Regions from separate parts of the Pseudoalteromonas sp. BSi20439 genome, predicted to be linked through region 2. Evidence: predicted binding sites of a transcription regulator. Region 2 holds the regulator's gene; each other region holds the start of a gene.
What was found. The regulator sigma-54, encoded in region 2, starts transcription at its own class of promoters, with help from an activator protein. The targets are predictions, from matches to a motif close to GTTGGCACGNNNNTNGNNT.
Positions count from the first base shown of each region.

Region 1 (5,969 bases), on a different contig from region 2:
ATGGTGTTTATAAATAATCGAATAATGAGAGTTTAGCCAAACGACCAAAAGTCGCTTGTGAGGCCTGTAAACCAGACTCATGTTTTGTGAGATCGCTAATCGCTTCAGCGGCATCAATCTCAATTAGGCTAGATCTGTTTTCTTGATTATTGATATCTAGTGCACTGTTTGAATCGGTTACACGCTCAACCACATTCATGCGTCCACCTAAACCAGCTTGTGTAAATACAATTTGTTCACTAGCATTTTTAAGCTGAATTAAACCATCCGATAATGCTTGGTTAATTTGCGCTTCATCAAGTTGTTCGTCATTTAGGCTAATGATCAAATCTTCCAGCGTATTCAATACATTTTCTTTGCTTGGTTTCTCAAGGGTGAAATCAAGCTGCCCAGGTGCTGCCCCCTCAAGTTGAATTTCCATACCTGCAAATTCAATCGGTTCATCGGTTACTTCACCCGTAACGGGTGGTACAAGAGGGTTACCATCACGTAATATTTCATATTGATCAGGCGCTGAAGGCGTTGCACCAGGGATAACATTAACGTTATAGGTATTGATCGTTGGAGAAATAAGCGGATCTGGGTCTGAGTTATAATTATCTTTATGAAAACGGTCAAACTCGCCTTGGTTTTCAACATAAACAGTTCCAGCGGTAATGCCGCCTGTTGGCGTTCCATCGTTTGAAACTACATCGAGTCGCGCATCAACTCGTTCAAATACATTAAAGCCATTATCGCTTGATTTGATCTCAACGCCTTTTGCGATCGTCACTTCGTGTTGGCCTTGATCGCCTTGATATTCGTATTTGCCATTGGTGCTATTAAATGTATAAGTTTGAATATCGTCTTGATAGCCAGAGAAAAGGTATTTCCCTCCTTCAGATTGACTATTCATTAAGTTAAGCAGTGATTTTTGCAGTTCTTTTAGTTCACTGGCAACTGAAGCCAAATCACCTTCATCTAACGAACCATTGCCCGCTCGTATAGTTAACATTTGCGCTTCTAAAATAGTGTCGTTCATACCTTGTAATAAACTTTCTTCGGTTTCTAAACGCCCTTTTAGCTGGTTAATATTTTTGGTCAGCTGCTCATTCGTTTCTATTTTATTGGTGTACAACATACCCTGAGAAATAGCTGCAGGGTTTTCAGAGGTACTCAAATATTTTTGGCCTGTAGTGACACGCTCTTGCGCACCTGCTACATTTTGTTGATTCTCAAGTATTTTATTAATGTTATTTTGATACATTAAATTATTTGATAAACGCATAATTACCTCGCCGCACTCAGTAAAGTGTCAAAAATAGAACGTGCTGCAGACAATACTTGAGCAGATGCAGCATAAGATTGCTGAAAACGCAGCAAATTAGCCGCCTCTTCATCTAAGTTTACGCCCGACAATGATTCATACCAGGCTTCTGATTGTTGTGCTAATGCATCAAATGCAGCACCGTTGGTCATTGCTTGGCTGGTCACTACCCCAACATCAGTTACCAAGCCTGCATAGGCCTGATTCAACGTTTTATGATTATCGGCTGAGGCACTTGCCACTACATTTTGACGTACTAAATCGGTATTTTGTAAATCTGCGAGCTTTTGGCCATTACGGTTATCATCAAAACCGCCTTCATTAAATTCTAAATTAAAGGTATCACCTGTAGCCGGTACACCTTCAATATTAAAGTCAAAACCATAGCCATCGTAAGGCGCTCCAGCTTGAGCGAGTATATTATTAGCAGGCGGTGTAACCGTAAACGTGGTCGTGCCATTACCGTCAGTCAGTTGATATTCGTTAGCATTAGCTGTTTTAACAATGCTAATAGGGCCATTAGCTAGCCCTAGAGGGTTACTAAAACTGCCAGTGGTTACATCGCTCACATCACCCGGTGAAATAGTACCTGTCCCTGTATTATCAAGGCCATCTGCTGTTCTAATTGGTGAGGCCAAAGCAATGTCTTCACCTCGACCACTGGTCAACGATATATTACCCGCAGCGCCACTATTGAGCTTTACCTGAAATTGATCCCCAGCATTACCGACTCCCGTTACATTAAGCTCTAAGCCAAACGATTCCCCACTAGTAATCGCTGCTGAATCGATAATGCCACTGGGTGGGATAGTTGCTAAAGAGGCTGTACCTAAAGGCTCACCTTTATTATCAATAGGCTGAATGCTCACCTCATTAGGATTACCCGTATAAGTGATCACAAAGTCACTGGCTGGTAGTTCGCTGCCTTTACCTGCCTCAACGGTTGCTGACATATTAGCTGTTCCGGTATTTGCTTGATAAACATAAGCACTGACCGTTGGAATTTCAAAAATATCTCCACCTAATTCACCATTAGCATCCATCCCTAAACGGTTTTGCTGATTAAACGAATCGGCAAGTGCAATGCCCATCTGGCCAATTTGATTTTGTGCAGGCACCAAAATATCGTCTCTAAATGCCAATAAACCGCCAATTTTACCTTTTAATTTAGTAGGATCTATTTCCAGTGGCACAGCTTGACCGCCATTTACATCTAAACGTAACTCTTTAAAATTGGCATCTGGATCGCCACTAATCGAGAACAAGTTGAATGACCCATTTTGCATAACAACCGCTTCACCTGAGCCCATAAATACTTGTTTTTCACCATTGGGGCCATCGAGTGTTTCTATATCAATCAGTTCAGATAAATCACGTATTGCTTTATCACGCTCATTATAAGCTGAGCTCGCATCCGCTTCGTTCTTGGTACCATGAACACCTGCAATTTCTTGGTTCAACGAACTAATACTTTCGATTAGCGTATTCGCCTCTTCTGAAAAAATTTCTAATTGCTCATTAACCACCGCTTTTTGCTCTGAAACAATACCTGCAAGCCTGTCCATTTGATCAATCAAATTTTGCGCATCACTCATCACTAATGAACGAGCAACCGTTGATGAAGGTTGATTAAGAGCCTCTTGTACGTTATTGAACATTGAGTTGATACTAGTTGATAAGCTGTTTGATTTTTCTGAAAAGATTTGATCAACTCGACTCGTTTCACTAACAAATTGATCAAAAAAGCTTTTATTTGAGGTATCTCGGTTTAATTGCTTTTGCGCAAACTCATTCAATAATCGATACGTTTGGCCACGGCCTACCTGATTATCAATCATAGTGGTAAACTCGGTGCGCTCACGTACATACCCTTCGGTATTAACATTTGCGATGTTTTTACTTGTCGTTTGCAGTAGCTCAGCGTTAGCTCTAATGCCTGAATTAGCAATGTTTAATAAATTAAACGACATGTTACTCTACTCCTTGGCGGATCACGCTTGTGGCGATATTCTTCAATTCGTTACTGTTTAGCACTCTTTTTATTTTGTCAGCATAGTTAGGGTCGGTTGCATAACCGGCTTGCTGTAAAGAGTCTAAAAATTTGTGCGGCTTTGCTGTATTGTTTAATGCATCTTGATAGCGAGGGTTCTGCGTTAAAAAATCCACAAAATCATTCACACTATCTTTTATTGAGTCATACGCTCTAAAGCTTGCTTGCTTTTTAACTGCAGCGCCTTGCTCAAACTCTAAAGTGACCTTACTGGCTTTTTCGCCCTGCCAACTTTTATCTGACTTTATATTGAATAAATTATTTGAGCTATTGCCATCACCTTTACTGATAATATGTTTACCCCAGCCAGTTTCTAATGCTGCTTGCGCAACCATAACCGCCGGATTTAAACCAATTTTTTTAGCCGCTGTTTTTGCGTGTTCCCACACTGTACTTACAAATTCCTCAGCATTTTCAAATGTGCCAGACGCTATGTTTTGTTCGCTTTTTTCAGTTGAATCAACGAGCGGCACTTTTTCAGTGACCTTTTGGTTTTCTTGATGAGGTAAGGTGCTACCCGCACGTTGGTCACTAAAGAAATCTGACGTTGTACGAAGAACTGAGCCTGGCATAAAGTTTTTTCCATCTGGCGATAGTTGCTGCACAATTAAATCAGCAAGACCTAAAGAGCCATTTGATGAAAGCTCTGTAGCCATCTGTTGGTCGTGCATTTCTTCAAAAAACTTCACGCCACTTGCATTAAATGGGCTTTCTTTGTCTTCAAAAGCCTCATTGGCTTTACGCATACTTTTCAGTAGCATTTGGGTGAAGATAGCTTCAAATTGTGCCGCCGCTTTTTTTAACGCCGCTTTAGATGCATCGGTTGATGCATCACCGCTGTTTAAAGCATCTCGACGCAAAGAGTCTAAGTTGCCTAAATCAAAAAAGTTTTGCTTATCTAGATGATTTGTTTCCATCAGCTTTTTGACACAATAATTAATAATACCTAGTTAAATGCAATAATTGAGCCAAAAGAAGAGTAGCGATGAAAGGTTAAGGATGAAAGGTTAAGGGTTAAAGACCCTAGGGCTTAGGGTCTAGAATCTTATAAAACTAAATTACAACAAGCTGACCGTTAATTGCACCGGCTTCTTTAAGTGCTTCAAGAATCGCCATTAAATCGCCAGGGGCAGCGCCAACTTCATTAATAGCACGAACTAAATCATCAAGGCTGACACCTGGGTCAAATACAAAAGCACGTGAATCATCTTGATTAACGTCAATAATACTTTGTTGGGTAACCACTGTTTCCCCCTCTGCTAAAGGATTTGGCTGTGCCACATTTTGTTGCTCAGCAATGGTCACAGTAAGGCCACCATGTGTAATTGCCGCAGGTTGTAATTTTACATTTTTTCCAATAACTATAGTGCCGGTGCGTGAGTTAACAATTATTTTTGCCGAAGTATCCGCAGGCTTAAACTCTAAGTTTTCAAGAGTTGATAAATACGATACACGTTGCGAGGCATCACGAGGTGCAATAACGCGAATAGAAGCCGCATCGAGTGCTTGAGCGCTATTTGGGCCGATTAAATCATTTATGGTTTTCTCTAAACGTTTAGCAGTAGTAAAATCAGGGCGGTTTAAATTAAAGGTAATATAATCGTTTTGCATAAATGGGCTTTTAACAGCACGCTCAACGGTTGCACCATTTGGTACGCGTCCTACCGTTGGCGTATTAATCACAACGCGACTACCATCAAGGCCTTCAGCGCCTAAGCCACCTACAATTAAACTGCCTTGAGCGATGGCGTAAACATTACCATCAACCCCTTTTAGGAATGTTTGTAATAATGTACCACCGCGCAGGCTGCCTGCACTGCCAATTGATGACACGGTTATATCAATAGTCTGCCCTGGCTTTCTAAATGGAGGGAGTTCTGCATGAACAGCAACCGCTGCAACATTTTTAATTTTTGGCTTTAAACTCGCAGGTAGTGTAATACCAAAACTATTAAGCATGCCTTTAAAACTTTGCTCGGTAAAACGGCTTTGCTCTCCGGTGCCCGGTAAACCAACAACCAATCCATAGCCCACTAATTGGTTTGAGCGCACCCCTTCAACCATAGATACATCTTTAATTCGCTCAGCACTGGCAGTAAATTGCCAGCCTAGTAGCACCATAAAACAAAAAACTTTAAAACCATTCATGTTGAATGTCCTCTAAAAGGGAAACAATGAGCTACTAAAGAAACGCGTTAACCAACCCGGGCTTTGTGCCTCTTGAGTTTGACCCTTACCTGAATACTGAATACGCGCATTCGCAATACGATTAGACTCAACGGTATTATCAGCATTAACATCTTGTGGACGCACTAACCCCTCTAAGCGAATAAATTCTTCACCGGTATTTAGCGTTAGCCATTTTTCACCGCGAATCACCAAATTACCATTTGGTAATACTCGCATCACGTTAACCGAAATATCGCCAACTAGGCTGTTTGATTGATTTGATCTTGAGTCACCTTTAAACGACGCATCACTACCAACCCCAAATTGAATACTATCGCCACCAATATTAACCGGTAAACCACCTAAACCAATAACAGGATCGAGGCTAGCATCTGTTTGTTTATCTGTTTCTGTTTTAGCCGCTTTTGTGGCTTGGGTTGACTC
Region 1 is NZ_BADW01000052.1:5,043-11,011, reverse strand. Features, by position in the region: gene flgL (flagellar hook-associated protein FlgL) at 8-1,267, opposite strand; gene flgK (flagellar hook-associated protein FlgK) at 1,270-3,276, opposite strand; gene flgJ (flagellar assembly peptidoglycan hydrolase FlgJ) at 3,278-4,273, opposite strand; gene P20439_RS04845 (flagellar basal body P-ring protein FlgI) at 4,410-5,504, opposite strand; gene flgH (flagellar basal body L-ring protein FlgH) at 5,517-5,969, opposite strand, start outside.
Region 1: the regulator sigma-54 is predicted to act here: its motif matches at 4,311-4,329, upstream of flgJ (flagellar assembly peptidoglycan hydrolase FlgJ).

Region 2 (5,969 bases):
AGAAAACGTGGGCATTTTTGAAAAGAATGTTGAAATTATTCATGGTAATCGCCGCATTACCGCCGATCGTTTAGAAGTACATAAACGTGATGACTTAGGCGAGAATAAGCAACTTTTAATTGCCACAGGTAGCCCTGCTTACTTTGAAGAAACACAAGCTGATGGCACCATCATGAGCGCCAGTGCCAATGAAGTTCGCTATGATGTATCGCAACGTTTTTTAACCTTAATCGGTGATGCCAGCATCGCTCAAGCAGGTCAAAAAATTACCGCTAAAAGTATCACCTACGATATAGAGCAGCAGTTGATTAGCGCAGAAAAAGATGAAAATTCAACCGATCGTGTACACACCATTTTGGTGCCTGTTGAAAACAAAAAAGAAGACGATAAAGGCCAACCATGAGCACATTAAAAGCAGAGCTATTAGCAAAAAGCTATAAAGGCCGTGAAGTGGTGAAAAATGTTGGCCTAGAAGTCGAAGCTGGCAGTATTGTCGGTTTACTTGGCCCCAATGGCGCAGGTAAAACCACGACCTTTTACATGATTGTAGGGCTTGTACCGAGCGATAAAGGTAAAATATCAATAGATGATCAAGATATCACTTTATTACCAATGCACAGCCGAGCTCGCCTAGGGATTGGTTACTTACCACAAGAATCATCGATTTTTAGAAAGCTGACGGTTTACCAAAACTTAATGGCTATTTTAGAAACACGTAAAGAGCTTAATAAACAACAACGTGAAGATACCTTAAATAATTTACTTGATGAATTTAGCATTCAGCATATTCGTGACAGCCAAGGTATGGCTCTGTCAGGCGGTGAACGCCGCCGTGTTGAAATTGCCCGGGCATTAGCAGCAAATCCTAAATTTATACTATTAGACGAACCCTTTGCAGGGGTTGATCCTATCTCTGTATTAGATATTAAAAAGATCATAGAGCATCTTAAAAATCGAGGGATTGGCGTATTGATCACAGATCACAACGTACGCGAAACACTTGATGTTTGTGAAAAAGCCTACATAGTTTCTCATGGGGAGTTAATTGCATCAGGCACTCCAGATTACGTATTAAACGATAAAACAGTACGCGATGTTTATTTGGGCGAGCAGTTCAAGCTCTAATATTTGTGTTATTCCACTAAGCATCTGCTAAGATTAATTATACTTAGGTCTGTTGACCTTTCAAGGTTGAATTTGCAGCAGTCTGTTTGGTATTTAGGCAAGGCAGAGCCTATGTGATGTGGTATTCCCCATAAATAGGCGATAACGCAGCATCAATGCCAAACAGGCGCTGGCCTTCGGGTTCTGCCTAGGGACGATTTACTTTTTGTTGCTCGGTTTTGACTTAGCCCACTAGGTTACAAACCTCGCGCCGCGATTAAACCGCCCCTAGTTTGAACAAATTTTAATCCGTAAAGGTCAACAGACCGTAATTTAAAAGGATTGTTAGAGATAAATGAGGCAATCATTACAGCTGCGCATGGGCCAGCAACTTACAATGACTCCACAGTTGCAACAAGCAATTCGCTTATTGCAGCTCAGTACATTGGATCTCCAGCAAGAAATTCAAGAAGCGCTCGATAGCAATCCCTTGCTTGAAGTTGAAGAACAAGATTACAGCGAAGATGCTGCGGGTAAAAACGAACAAAAAGCCGATAACGATGAATCAACGCTAAGTGCTTCAGCTGACGAAAAACCTAGCGAGTATGAGCAAGACAGCGGCGAAGCCATGAGCAAAGACACCATTAGCGATGATATGGCAATGGACGTTACATGGGATGAATACATGAGCGCAGCACCTGCCTCTTCATCGGGACCGATGCCTGAAGATGAATCAATTTATCAAGGCTCTTCAACTGAAACGCTGCATGAATATTTAATGTGGCAATTGCAACTGACGCCATTTAGTCCTACAGATGAAGCCATTGCGATTGCAATAGTAGAAGCCGTGGACGACTCAGGTATTTTAACCCTTAGCTGTGAAGAAATTTTAGAAAGCTTTAATCAAGAAAACGACGACGAAGATGAAGTTGAACTTGATGAAATAGAAGCGGTATTAAAGCGTATTCAATTATTTGATCCAGTAGGAATAGCCGCGCGTAGTTTACAAGAGTGTTTGTGTATTCAACTTAATCAATTTGATAAAGACACGCCTTTTTTAAACGAAACAAAAATGATTTTAACCGATCATATTGATTTACTAGCGGCACGTGATTATCGCACGTTAATGAAAAAAACTAAGCTCAAAGAAGATGAGCTTAAAGAGATCATGACGTTAATTCATACCCTTAGCCCAAAACCGGCAGACACTATTGTCAGAGAAGAGTCAGAGTATGTTATTCCTGATGTGTCGGTTAAAAAAATTAAAGGGCGTTGGGTGGTTGAACTAAACCCTGATAGCATGCCTAAAATTAGGGTAAACAGCCAATATGCGGCTATGTCACGTACTGTTAAATCAAGTGGTGATAGCCAGTTTATTCGCTCACACTTGCAAGAAGCAAAATGGTTTATAAAAAGTCTAGAAAGTAGAAACGACACGCTACTTAAAGTAACTAACTGTATTGTGCAACAGCAACAGGCCTTTTTTGAACATGGTCCTGAGGCGATGAAGCCTATGGTGCTTAATGATGTGGCAGAAATGGTAGAAATGCACGAATCGACTATTTCGCGTGTTACTACGCAAAAATACATGCATACACCACGGGGTATTTTTGAGCTTAAATATTTCTTTTCAAGCCATGTAAGCACTGAAAACGGTGGCGAATGTTCATCAACAGCAATTCGCGCATTAATTAAAAAATTAATCGCGGCAGAAAACTCAGCTAAACCATTGAGTGATAGTAAAATTGCAGATATATTGGCAGAGCAAGGAATTAAAGTAGCAAGGAGAACTATTGCAAAATATCGCGAATCTCTAGCTATTCCCCCGTCGAATCAACGAAAAAGTTTGATTTAAGGCGTACAACAAAGAGGAAAATGTTTATGCAACTGAACTTAACTGGTCGCCATGTAGATATTACTGACTCGCTTAGAGACTACGTAAATAGTAAATTTGCAAAGCTGCAGAGGCACACTGATCACATAACGAATGTGCATGTTATTCTCGATGTAGAAAAACTAAACCAAAAAGCTGAAGCAACCGTTCATGTTAGTGGCGCTGAAATTTTTGCCTCTACTGAACATCAAGATATGTATGCCGCTATAGACTCGCTGATTGACAAGCTAGATCGTCAAGTAATTAAACACAAAGAGAAACTTGCTCGACACTAACACTATGAAACTAAGCTCACTTATCTGTCAGGACTGCAGTAAAGCTGCGGTCCTTTTTAATAGTAAAAAAAGAATTTTAGAATTTATCAGTGAATTGGCTCACAATAAACTGCCCTATTTAACCCAACAAGATATTCTCAACGCGTTAACCGCTAGAGAAAAGCTAGGGAGCACAGGTATAGGCCGAGGAATTGCAATTCCACATGGTCGTATGAGTGGTGCACAAGAGCCTCTTGCACTTATACTGGTGAGCGAAACGGCTATTAATTTTGATGCGATAGATAACCGACCGGTCGACATTTTTGTTGCCTTAATTGTCCCCGACGGTGACAATCAACAGCATTTAAAGACCTTAGCTACCATTGCAGATAAGCTCAACGATAAAGAATTTTGTAAGCAATTACGGGCGGCAAAATCCGACAATGAGCTGTACCAAGTCATTGTCAGTCAACCGTAGTAACAATAAAGGGTGATAAATGGAATTAATAATTATAAGTGGTCGCTCAGGTTCTGGTAAATCTGTTGCGTTACGGGTTGTTGAGGATTTAGGTTATTATTGTGTAGATAATATTCCTTTAAATTTATTACCATCTCTTGTTCGAAGTGTTTCCGACAGCTACAACAAAATTGCCGTAAGTGTTGATGTGCGTAACTTACCTAAAGAGCAGCAACAGTTTAATGAAATCATTGAATATTTACCTGGTTTCACTAAACCAACGGTGTTTTATTTAGACAGTGACGATCAAACATTAATTAAACGCTTTTCGGAAACTAGGCGTCTTCACCCTCTTTCTATTGATTCTCTACCGCTTGATTTAGCAATAAAAAAAGAAAAACAACTACTGGATGTTTTGATCAATCATGCTGATCATATGATTGATACCACTGATTTAAGTGTGCATCAGCTGGCTGAGTCTATCCGTGAAAAAATACTCGGTAAAAAAGACAAACAACTGATCATTACCTTTGAGTCATTTGGTTTTAAGCACGGTATACCCAAAGAAGCAGATTACGTATTCGATGCCCGATTTTTACCAAACCCGCATTGGGAGCCTGAACTTAAGCCACTCACAGGGCTAGATCAACCGGTAAAAGACTACCTAGCCAGCCACAGCATAGTACAAAAATTTACATGGCAAATTCAAACCTTTGTACAAACATGGTTGCCGCATTTAGAAAGAAATAACCGCAGCTATTTGACCATAGCCATAGGTTGTACTGGTGGACAACACCGTTCTGTTTACTTAGCGCAAACTATAGGTGAAAGTTTTGCAATGAGTCATCCTAATGTAAAAATTCGTCACAGAGAACAAGAATAACATCAAAGAGAATAGTAATGCGGTTAGAAAACACATTTTTAATAAAAAACAAATTAGGCCTGCATGCCAGAGCGGCAACAGTACTGGCACAGCTTTCTGTGCAATTTGATGCCTCAATCACTTTATTTCAAGACGATAAACAAGCCGCTGGCGATAGTGTATTAGCACTTATGTTACTAGAGAGCAGTCAAGGCAAAGAAGTGAAGGTAGTATGTGAAGGCCCTGACGCAGAACCTGCACTTAATGCAATTGGTGAGCTCATTGACCAACGATTTAATGAGCAAGAATAAAATAGTTCATCATTAAATCATCATCCTAAGCTAAGGTTAATAGTGGTTGAGGTAGTTTGCTCATATAAAGTAAGATAAACTAAAATTGAATAGCATTCATAACCCTTCCACTATGTAATAAAATTTAATTAAGGACGCCAATGCCTGAAGCTTTAGAACAAGATATTCCACTACAACAACTAAAACAGGTGACCAAGTCACTAAATAGTGGTCAATTTGTTCAAGTTAGGCGCATGCTAGCAAAAACGGCACCTTGTGATACCGCACTTCTTTTAGAATCATCTCCCCATAAAATTCGTCGCATGCTCTGGCAACTGGTTGATCCTGATGTACAGGGCGATGTACTTGAAGAGCTCTCTGAAGACGTACGTTTGGGTATTATTGCGCAAATGGCACCTGAGCACATTGCGGCTGCAACAGAAGACATGGGCCATGATGACTTAGGGGAAGTGCTACGTAGTCTGCCTGACACCGTTTATAAAGACGTTGTCAGCGCTATGGATATTCAAGATAGAGAACGTGCAACACAAGCTCTATCCTATCAGGAGCGCTCTGCTGGCGCCTTGATGAATATCGATACCGTAACTATTCGCCCTGATGTAACTCTAGATGTTGTACTACGTTATATTCGCTTACGCGGTGAGCTACCAGAAGGCACCGATGACTTATACGTTGTAGATAAACATAACTGTTTTTTAGGCGCCTTATCGCTAAGCACTTTATTAACTAATCCTCCAGAGAAAATTGTTCAGGATTTAATGGATGAAGAGTGTGAATCTATTCCTATTTCAATGGATGAAAGCGAAGTAGCGCAACTATTTGAACGGCATAACTGGATATCGGCACCAGTTGTCGATGACAACGCGCATTTGCTTGGTCGTATTACTATTGATGATATCGTTGATGTTATCCGTGAAGATGCAGAGCATAGCTTATTAAGCTTAGCGGGTCTTGATGATGAAGAAGATACCTTTGCGCCGGTCTTAAAAAGCTCTAAAAAGCGCTCAATTTGGCTAGGTGTAAACTTACTAACTGCATTGCTGGCTGCAATTGTGGCGAGCTTTTTTGAAAACACCTTAGCTATATT
Region 2 is NZ_BADW01000055.1:39,240-45,208, reverse strand. Features, by position in the region: gene lptA (lipopolysaccharide transport periplasmic protein LptA) at 1-403, shown strand, start outside; gene lptB (LPS export ABC transporter ATP-binding protein) at 400-1,125, shown strand; gene P20439_RS05380 (RNA polymerase factor sigma-54) at 1,460-2,959, shown strand; gene hpf (ribosome hibernation promoting factor) at 2,986-3,273, shown strand; gene ptsN (PTS IIA-like nitrogen regulatory protein PtsN) at 3,278-3,730, shown strand; gene rapZ (RNase adapter RapZ) at 3,750-4,592, shown strand; gene P20439_RS05360 (HPr family phosphocarrier protein) at 4,610-4,882, shown strand; gene mgtE (magnesium transporter) at 5,023-5,969, shown strand, end outside.

Region 3 (5,969 bases), on a different contig from region 2:
AAGTTTTTGCTTTTAAAACAATCATATGAGCTGAAGGCGCTTTTTTATCAGCAGCTATTTCTTTTACTTGCTCTACTTGCTTGTTAGTCATTGTAGCATTTGGCAAAGTCGCAGCACTGGCAAGTGTTGCCACAAATGCACTTGATACAGCAGTCGCGATTGCTGTTCTTTTAATTATATTATTAGACATCGTTTCCCCTAGGATAGGTTATGTATTATTGTATTTACTAGTTTCAATTCCATTGATTGATAACTACGAATATAAAACGTTAACCTTTGCAGGAGCAACAGCATTGCTACATTTAAGTTACAAAAAAGCACACACCAACAAAAATAACAACATAAAACATTGATTTTAATGCAATAAAAAACAAAAACTAATTGTGAATGATTGTAAATGATACAGTTTTAATTGAGAGTAAAATGAACAACGATGTAATTAATATTTTAACTATGGCTAAGGTCATTCAAACAGCCGTTGCACCCGTTTTTTTAATTACCGGTATTGCGGCAACACTCGGGGTATTATCAAATCGCTTAGCACGTATTACAGACAGAGCAAGGCAGTTAGAGCGAAAGTTAAAGGTCAGTGTTGATGAAGTATTTAACCTGTCTTTAACTACTGAGCTGAGAGCACTCCTAAAGCGTTCACGGTGTATCCATATTGCATTTAGTTTAAGTGTCTTAAGTGCATTATTAGTATGTGCCGTAGTTATGTTGTTATTTTTATCGCACATACAATCGGTTAATTTAGGTGTCACTATCGGTAGTTGTTTTGTTGGTGCCATGGCATTACTAATATGTGCATTTATGTCATTGCTTGGCGAGGTATTCTTGGCGACACGTAGCATGCGTCGAGGAATGATATTTGCTGATATTGATATAAATGATTAAAACCAGCTCTTTAACTTGAACTAAAGCCTGAGCTAAGATACAAAGATAATTAAAGAACCCTTAAAGGAGTAGAGTAAAGTGAAATTGAAGCAAGTATTTATCGGGGCATTACTATCTACATGCGCACTTAGCGTATCTGCAAATTCTGCATTTAAAGAGCCAAGTGATGCGATTGAGTATCGCCAAGCTGCATTTTCTATGATTTCAGTTCAAATAGGCGACATGGGTGCCATGCTAAAGGGTAAAATTCCTTTTGATGCAGAGCAATTTAAGCAGCGTGCAAATAACGCAGCGGCATTGTCTAAAATGCCTTGGGAAGCTTTTTATGCAGGTACTGATAAGGGTGATACATCAGCACTTCCTGCGGTATGGTCTGAAAACGATACTTTTATGAAAAAAGCGACAGCATTTCAACAATATGCTGATGAACTTGCTGTAGCAGCTCAAACCGGTGACAAAGCTGTTATTGGTAAAGCGTTTGGTGCATGGGCTAAAGGCTGTAAAGATTGTCATAAGCAATTCAAAGACTAATATATACGGTGTATTAAAAACAAAAATGGCGCTGTATTAGCGCCACTTTTTTTAACTAAGCAAATAACTTAAATGCTCACTTCCCCAGGTACTCATTAATAAAACCAGTAGTACCAAAAATATAACCCATGCAACCCATGGTGACTTTGTCTCTGGCTCTGACCTTTGTGTTGCTAGTGCTTTATTACCGGTGATCATTGCTTTGACTAATGGTTTGCCCTTGATTTTATAAGCAATAATAGCCACAACATGCAAAATAATCGCATAAAATAAAATATCAAAATTGATATGGTGCAACCAATTGGCAAAATCAATGGTATCACTTGATACATACTGCGCTAACGGGCCATCAGTTAAAATGCCATCACTGCTCATTAAACCACTAATCAGTTGTGTAATAATCAGAATAAAAAATAATAACACCATATAACTGCCTGGTGCAGAATGGCCTACATCATTTGTTTTTTTGCCACTAAAAGAAGCAAGCACCGATTTAGGAGAGTGCAGTAATGCGGATATTCTTGCCGTTTTACTGCCTATAAGACCCCATATAATCCGTGTTGAAATAAGCGCTAAAGTAAAAAAGCCAACCACAAAATGAAGTTCGATCATGCCCTCTTCTGCACTAAAATAAAGCGCAGCAATACTCAATACTAATAACCAATGAAAGCTTCTTACAAAACCATCCCACACTTTTACCTTAAACATTGCACCTTCCCTAAAAAAAAGTATCATCTAAAACGCTAACTATTATAGCTTCTCAATATTAAGGTATCCCGATGAGTCTTTCTACCAGTGCGCAGAGTAAAACACATGCAATCAATTAAAAAACCAATATTAAAAGGCTTTTTAGATATGCTGCCACTGTGTTTAGCGGTTATTCCTTGGGGAATTTTATGTGGCTCGTTAGCAATACAAAATGGCTTTACCCCTTTTGAAACTCAAGCCATGTCGCTACTGGTATTTGCAGGCTCAGCGCAGCTGGTTGCAATTGAGCTCATTGCTGGTAATACCCCTCTACTGACCATTCTTTTTACCACGTTTATTATTAGCTCTCGCCATTTTTTATATGGCTTGGCGGTTCGTCACAAAGTGATTGAGCAACCCATGCGATGGCGTCTTCCTGTCAGCTTTGTGTTAACTGATGAACTGTTTGCCTTCTCGCACCACCCTCGCGCCTATCGTACTAAAACCCGTTTAATTTATGCATTGAGCGCAGGTTTTAGCTTTTACATTGCGTGGAATATTTGGACTCTAATTGGCATTGTAGCCGGTACTATGCTTCCAGATCTCACTAATTTAGGACTCGATTTTGCAATTGCAGCAACTTTTATTGCCTTAGTAATTCCAGGGATTAAAAACTTAGCCACTTTAGTCACGGTCATTGTTGCAGGGATCAGTGCCACTTTATTAAAAAGTACAGGCTTTGAATTGTGGTTAGTATGCTCAGCGCTACTCGCGATGAGCGCAGGTTACGCTGTTACCAGATTAGTGCAAAATAAGGATGCCAAATAATGATGACCACTATTTTGCTAATGGCATGTATTACCTTTTTTACTCGTTATTTATTCTTACACCGCGCATTACCTTTTAAAGTAGGGCCTAAAATGCAGCAATTTTTAAGCTTTAGTGCACCTGCGGTTTTAACGGCGATTTGGGTGCCTATTGTATTTATAAATGACGAAGGTATAAACCTAAACTGGCAAAACCCTTATCTCAGTGCAGCTATAGTCGCTATTGTTGTTGCTTACAAAACTCATAATATTTACTTAACTACCTTGGCCGGTATGGGGCTATTTTTAATTTTAAATTAGCAGCAAGCGCTGTAGAAGTGACTTAGACTTTGTAGATCATCACGCAAAGGTTAGACTATGCAAAATAAACCAATAATAAGCGTATTTATATGCACCCATTCCATCAACTAAAGACTACCAGCCTGCAAGGCCAGCCTATCGACTTTAAAGAGTTTGAAGGTAAAGTTGTACTAATAGTAAATACCGCGAGTGAGTGTGGATTCACTTATCAATATAAGTCGTTGCAAGCATTACATGAAAAGTATGCAAGCCAAGGCTTAGTCATTATAGGTTTTCCTTGTAACCAATTTGGTCAGCAAGAGCCCGGTGACGCGGAGCAAATAGCGCAAGGTTGTTTAATAAATTATGGGGTTAGTTTTTTAATCGCAGAAAAAGTAAATGTAAATGGCCAGCACACAGATTCAGTTTTCCGCTATTTAAAATCTGTACTGCCTGGATTTTTAACACGAAAAATTAAGTGGAACTTCACAAAGTTTTTAATAGCAGCTGATGGCACACCCATTAAGCGCTTTGCGCCTATTACCAAACCTGAAAAACTAGAAAAAGTAATTAAAAAAGCATTGCTCAAAGCTAAAGCTTAATCCTTAAAAAGTATAAAGAGGCTCAAAGCCTCTTTATTGCCAACCTACAGCGCTTTTAAACAACCACCTAAGTAATGATTAAATGCTAATATGTTGGCGCTTATTTGTACTAGCGACAGCCTAATCAATATAATCGTTTAAGTCATCTTCGCCTAGGTTTTTACGCAAGCGTTTTTGCTCAAGGTAATCCTCTAACTTTCTTTTTACCTTTTGCTTTTTCTTGTCGTGTTGATTACGCCCGACCATTTCGTATTCGTCTTCAACAAAATCATCATCTAGCGCATCGTAACTAAATGTCTTACCCACAACCCACTCCATAAAGTGTTTGAGACCAACCTCGGATTTTTATATCGCGATAATTGGTGAAATTAAAATGTTCAACATAAATTCACTGTACAAATTTACGTCAAAATAAAGCCACATCGCTATCCTAAATAGTCTCTGTGTCAGTATTGTGAATAAATAGCGCTAAATTTCAATTGTGGAAAGTGAGAGTTTTTTATCGTATCGATAAATTTTATTTATTAGTATTTAATTATTGGTTATTTTGACCAAAACTTAGCCTTTCCTTTAAGTTTGCTTTTAACTACACCTCAGCCAAAAACACTCAACCAACTGTTTTTAAACACTAAAAACTATTGGCATCAAACTTGTTATAAGTTAATTATCATCAGCAAAAAAACAGAGAATAAACATGAAAAAATTATTATTAGTTAGCGCAATACTGTGTACCCCAGTAGCAATGGCCCATAACAATAGCGACTCTTCAATTTCATTTAGTAACGATGAATGTAACGTTGAATTTAAAAACGATGTACGCATCAAACCCAATGAGTTAGAAATTTTTAAAGCCGATAACCAGCGCATGTTATTTACCGCTGAAGGTGAGCTGTCTATCAATGGCGAGCAAGTAGCATTAAATAGTACACAGCGCCAAGCATTGACCGACTACACTGACAATTTACGCGTGCAATTACCTGAAGTAGCTAATATTGCCCTTGAAGGGGTTAAAATTGCAGGTGTGGCATTAGAAGAAGTTGCCAATGCGTTTAATATTGACGGCCTCGATAATATTTCAACCCTGATGGAGGATATTCATCAAGAAGTTGAAGGCACTTTTTATCAACAAGGTACTTTTGTGATGGGTCAACAAAGCTTTACTCAATTTGGTGAAAATTTTGAACAGCAGTTTGAACAACAAATAGAAACAGCTGTTGAATCAGCAGTAATGGAATCAATGGGCAGCATTTTAGTGGCATTGGGTTCTGAGTTAATGAGTTCAGGCGGTGACATGCAAGCATTTGAAGAGCGCATGGAAAATATGGGCGCACAAATAGAAGAAAAAGTGGAGCTGCATGCCAAAACACTTGAAAAGCGTGCAAATTCATTATGTGGTGATTTTGTTGCAATAGCACAACAAGAAACGCAACTAACCGCTCAAGTTCCTGCAATTAAGGGTTATGAGTTATTTACTATTAAACAGCACTAAGCCCTAAATTGACATTAATCTCCCTGTGCGGCATTTACTTTTAAGTTATGCCGCATTTTGCGTTTTATACCCTCTTTAAAACCATTTAACTCAAATAATAGACTATTGAGCGGATCTACCCTTGCTGAGCAGCGTTGTTTTGTGGCTTCATAGTAAAATACAAACCAAAGTATAATCTTCGCTTCGCTCTAGAATAGTTAAAATGCCACCCAAGCTGATGATTGTAAGCCCAAATTGCAAACATAATTAAACCCATCTTTTTAGATTTATATTCATGAGATGGTACGTTCCCCAGTTAGAAGCGTTTTAAAACGCAACTAACTCCAAAGTGCCTAGTAATCTAGGCACTTTTTTTATGCTTATAAACTATAAAATGCTCTTTTTGTAAGTTTATTTAGCGCCTCTTTTACGATAAATAATTAACCAACTATAAATAACATGTTAAATCTTATAGCAGAGTCGCTCCCGCCACTTAAATTAAAGATATTTTAATCTGAATAACTATTCGCAAAAAGTCTTTATAATGCAGAAAAACAATTAAACAAATCAAAAAACCCCGATATAAAAGCAAGATAAAGAAAATTTAAAATGAATAATTATACAATTTAAAATAAAAAACCGATTAACTGCCAAGCAAATAAACCCACTTCAGATTAAAAA
Region 3 is NZ_BADW01000217.1:18,562-24,530, reverse strand. Features, by position in the region: gene P20439_RS16540 (S8 family serine peptidase) at 1-190, opposite strand, end outside; gene P20439_RS16535 (DUF2721 domain-containing protein) at 424-894, shown strand; gene P20439_RS16530 (cytochrome c) at 973-1,425, shown strand; gene P20439_RS16525 (cytochrome b/b6 domain-containing protein) at 1,477-2,133, opposite strand; gene P20439_RS16520 (AzlC family ABC transporter permease) at 2,239-2,940, shown strand; gene P20439_RS16515 (AzlD domain-containing protein) at 2,940-3,239, shown strand; gene P20439_RS16510 (glutathione peroxidase) at 3,329-3,820, shown strand; gene P20439_RS16505 (PA3496 family putative envelope integrity protein) at 3,941-4,126, opposite strand; gene P20439_RS16500 (YggN family protein) at 4,515-5,309, shown strand.
Region 3: the regulator sigma-54 is predicted to act here: its motif matches at 4,458-4,476, upstream of P20439_RS16500 (YggN family protein).

Region 4 (4,359 bases), on a different contig from region 2:
CGTTCGCAAAGAGCAGAAATGCTCGCTACTAATATCGCAAATGCTGATACGCCCGGCTATAAAGCAAAAGATATCGACTTTGCCTCAGCATTAAAAACGGCAAAGTCTAACCAACTAAGCGGCAATAGCATGGTAAGAACCAATGAAAAACACATTGCCGGTGGTACCCGAAGCGTAGGTGGTAATGAATTATTTCGTACGCCAAATCAAACAGATACAGGTGATGGTAACTCGGTTGATATACAGGTGGAACGAAACTTGTATACACAGAATGCTATGGAGTATCAGGCCAGTGTCCAGTTTCTTAATGGTAAGTTTAAAGGCCTGAAAAAAGCCCTCGGTAGTCAAGGAGCCTAATTATGAGTTTATATAATGTGTTTGATATTGCTGGTTCTGGTATGAGTGCACAAAACGTGCGATTAAATACCACCGCAAGTAATATCTCTAATGCCAATACAATTAGCTCTTCACAAAATGAGACGTACCGAGCGCGACAACCTGTATTTGCTGCGGAGCTAACAAAAGCGTCAGCGTCAGCAAGCAACCCACAGGGCTCTGCCGTTGGTGTGAAAGTGTTAGGAGTGGTTGAGAGTGATAAACCACTACAAATTGAATATAACCCAAACCATCCCAGTGCGGATGAAAATGGTTATATTTATAAACCCAACGTGAATGTTGTTGAGGAGATGGCAAATATGATTTCTGCATCTCGCTCTTATCAGACAAATGTTCAAGTTGCTGATGCAGCTAAGCAAATGTTAAGTAAAACACTGCTGCTAGGTCAGCGGTAACTGAGGGTAGCTCATGAGTAACGATATTAGCACTTCTTCATCCTACATGGACTCTTTACGTTGGCAAGATAAGCAAGTGCCAAAAAAAGAGGAAAGTGATGCGTTAACCCAAGAAGATTTCTTTTCGTTGTTAACACAGCAATTGTCATATCAAGATCCAAGCAAACCAGCTGATAATGATCAGATGATTGCGCAAATGACAAACTTTACTATGGCTGAAGGGATCTCAAATTTAAACTCTAATTTTGAGTCTTTAGCCGCATCGATGACATCAAATTCGGCATTGCAAGCATCAACACTGGTTGGTAAGCAAGCACTGCTGGAGTCTGACACGCTTGAGCTAAATGAGTCGGGTGAGGTTAAGGGAGCTATTGTTGCTGAAAAGCCGGTAGATAATTTAACACTTCGTATTGAAGATGCATCAGGGCAGTTAGTTAAAACCATTGATTTAGGTACTCAGCCTGCAGGTGCAGTGCGCTTTGCATGGGATGGTAAAAATGAAGCGGGTGAGCGGCTTCCTCCTGGTGAATACAAGGTTAAAGCTGAAGGCAGTACGGATGGCGAATTTTCAAGCCTCCCAATTGCTTCATTCAAAAATATTGAGAGTGTTAATATTAATGGCTCAAGCGGCATTATTATTAATACCAAAGAAGGTGCGGTTAGGCTGACTGATGTCGCAGAAATCGCGTAATAGATTTTATGTATTTTTTAGCCATCAGGCTAAATATTTTTAGGTTAGAGGTTAATTATGAGCTTCAATATTGCATTAACAGGCCTTGCTGCCGCACAAAAAGATTTGGATGTTACCGCCAATAACATTGCCAACGTAAATACCACAGGCTTTAAAGAGTCACGTGCTGAATTTGCTGATGTATATGCTTCATCAGTATTTAGTGCAGGTAAAACTAAAAATGGTGATGGTGTACAAACCACCATGGTTGCCCAGCAATTTCATCAAGGCTCATTACAGTTTACTAATAACTCACTGGATTTAGCGATTACCGGTGAAGGTTACTTTGCTATGAGCCAAGACTTGGGAGCCCAAGATTTTACCTACACGCGAGCAGGTGCATTTAAGCTGAACAAAGATAACTTTGTTGTCGATGCTAAAGGTAATTTTTTACAAGGGTTCCCCGTTGACGAAGCAACTGGTGATACTACCTCTGTGAGCTTGAGTACTTCTTCTGCTTTGCAAATACCTGACTCGTCGGGTTCTCCACGTGCGACCTCTAGTGTTTACAGCTCATTTAATTTAGACTCCCGTGCAGACGCGCCAACGCTTCCTTTTAATCCTACTGAAAGCGCAACATATAATTCATCAACATCAACAACTGTTTATGATTCTTTGGGTGAACCTCACGTGCTTCAGTTTTTCTTTGTGAAGAACGATCCATCAGTCCCTGGTGATGAAAATCAATGGGATGTGCATGCTACGCTTGATGGCAAATCTTTTGGTAGTGATGGCGTTGAACAGGATGGAACACCAGCTCTTCCGTTTGAGCCTATTAGTACGTTTAAATTTGATTCGAGCGGTTTACCTTCGACCACAACTGTAAATGGCACAACAACAGCTAATGTAGCTAATACTTTTAATCCTTTGTCTGTAGTTGCTGGCGGAGGAGGTACTCCTGGGCTGTCGAATATACTAACCAATGGTGCTAGTTTTCCTGCAGATATAGAGATCAATTGGCGAGATCAAGCTGGTACAGCTAACAAAGTACCAACCCAATATGCAAGCCGCTTTGAGGTAAAAGCACTTGAGCAAGATGGTGCGACAGTAGGGCGTTTAGCGGGTATTGATATTGGTACCGATGGAAAAGTAGTTGCATCTTATAGTAATGGTGATTCAACCTTCCTTGGTCAAGTAGCTATGGTGCGCTTTTCAAACTCACAAGGTTTGCAGCAAGTAGGTGACACTTCATGGAAAAAAAGTTTGACCTCGGGGGAACCAATTGCGGGTGAGCCAGGTTCAGGCACACTAGGCAACATTAATTCGTCAGCTCTTGAGCAGTCTAACGTAAACTTAACCAATGAGCTGGTTGATTTGATTAGTGCGCAGCGTAACTTCCAAGCAAACTCTCGTGCGCTTGAGGTTAACTCAACTATTCAACAGAACATCCTTCAGATCAGATAATCATATTTTGATTTACTAAGGCTGCTTAGTGCAGCCTTTTTTATTCCTCTCCTAAAATCTTATTCACACTTAAATTTAATTTGGCACTTATATTGCATTTACTCATACATAGATTTCTTAATGAGTCGATGTTATGGATAAAATGGTCTACATAGCGGCATCTGGCGCTAAACAAAGCATGCAAGGGCTTGCTCTTAAAGCCAATAATTTGGCAAATGCGAATACCACTGGGTTTAAATCTGATTTTTCGCAAGCACGGTCAATGCAGGCTTTCGGTGAAGGTTTGCCGACTCGTGTTTTTGCTATGCAGGAGCGCCCAGGATCTAACATGACATCGGGCGGTGTTGTCGAAACAGGTCGCAGCCTTGATATTGCTATGAGTGATAATGCATGGCTGAGTGTTCAGGATGCCTCCGGTAATGAAGCCTATACAAAAGTGGGTTCGTTAAATATAACGGCTGAAGGAATGTTGACTACCAGCGACGGTCGTCAAGTTATTGGCGAAGGTGGGCCAGTCATATTACCTGTACCGATTGAAAAAATTGAATTTAGCAAAGATGGCACTATTCAAGTTCGCCCTCAAGGTGCACCGGCTAACTTTTTAGAAGAAGTTGATCGGCTAAAAGTGGTTGATGCAAACAACGCTACACTCGAGAAGGGTAACGATGGCTTATTTAGAGCTAAACCAGGCCAAATAGTTGAAACATCAGCCAATGTACAAGTATTAGGTGGCACATTAGAAAAATCGAATGTAAATCCTGTGCATGAAATGGTCGATATGATCAGTCATCAACGCCAATTTGAATTACAAGTAAAACTGATGAAAACAGCTGAAGAGATTGATCAACGTCAAGAACAGCTGATGCGCATCGTTTAACTATAACGTGAGGATATTATTATGAATCCAGCATTATGGATAAGTAAAACAGGGCTTGACGCTCAACAAACAGATATATCGGTTATATCAAATAACTTAGCGAATGCCAGTACAGTGGGTTACAAAAAAAGCCGCGCTATTTTTGAAGACTTACTCTACCAAAATATTAATCAACCAGGCGGTCGCTCATCGCAAGACACCGAAATGCCGTCAGGCTTAATGTTGGGCGCGGGTACTAAGGTGGTGGCTAACCAAAAAAACTTTTCGCAAGGTAATATGCTCACCACTGAAAATTCATTAGATTGGATGATTTCAGGTCCTGGCTTTTTTGAAGTTTTACAGCCTGATGGCAATATTGCTTATTCGCGTAATGGCCAGTTTACTACCGACGGCGACGGGCGTGTTGTAACCTCGGGCGCTGGTTATGTTGTTCAGCCTGAAATGAATGTGCCTGATGATGCACAGTCAATCACCGTATCTCAAGATGGTGAAGTGTCAGTTCGCATTAAAGGTCAAGCCGAAAACGTGGTTATTGGTCAAATTACTATTAGTGATTT
Region 4 is NZ_BADW01000052.1:186-4,544, forward strand. Features, by position in the region: gene flgB (flagellar basal body rod protein FlgB) at 1-357, shown strand, start outside; gene flgC (flagellar basal body rod protein FlgC) at 360-791, shown strand; gene P20439_RS04820 (flagellar hook assembly protein FlgD) at 805-1,482, shown strand; gene flgE (flagellar hook protein FlgE) at 1,540-2,925, shown strand; gene P20439_RS04830 (flagellar basal body rod protein FlgF) at 3,059-3,802, shown strand; gene flgG (flagellar basal-body rod protein FlgG) at 3,824-4,359, shown strand, end outside.
Region 4: the regulator sigma-54 is predicted to act here: its motif matches at 3,005-3,023, upstream of P20439_RS04830 (flagellar basal body rod protein FlgF).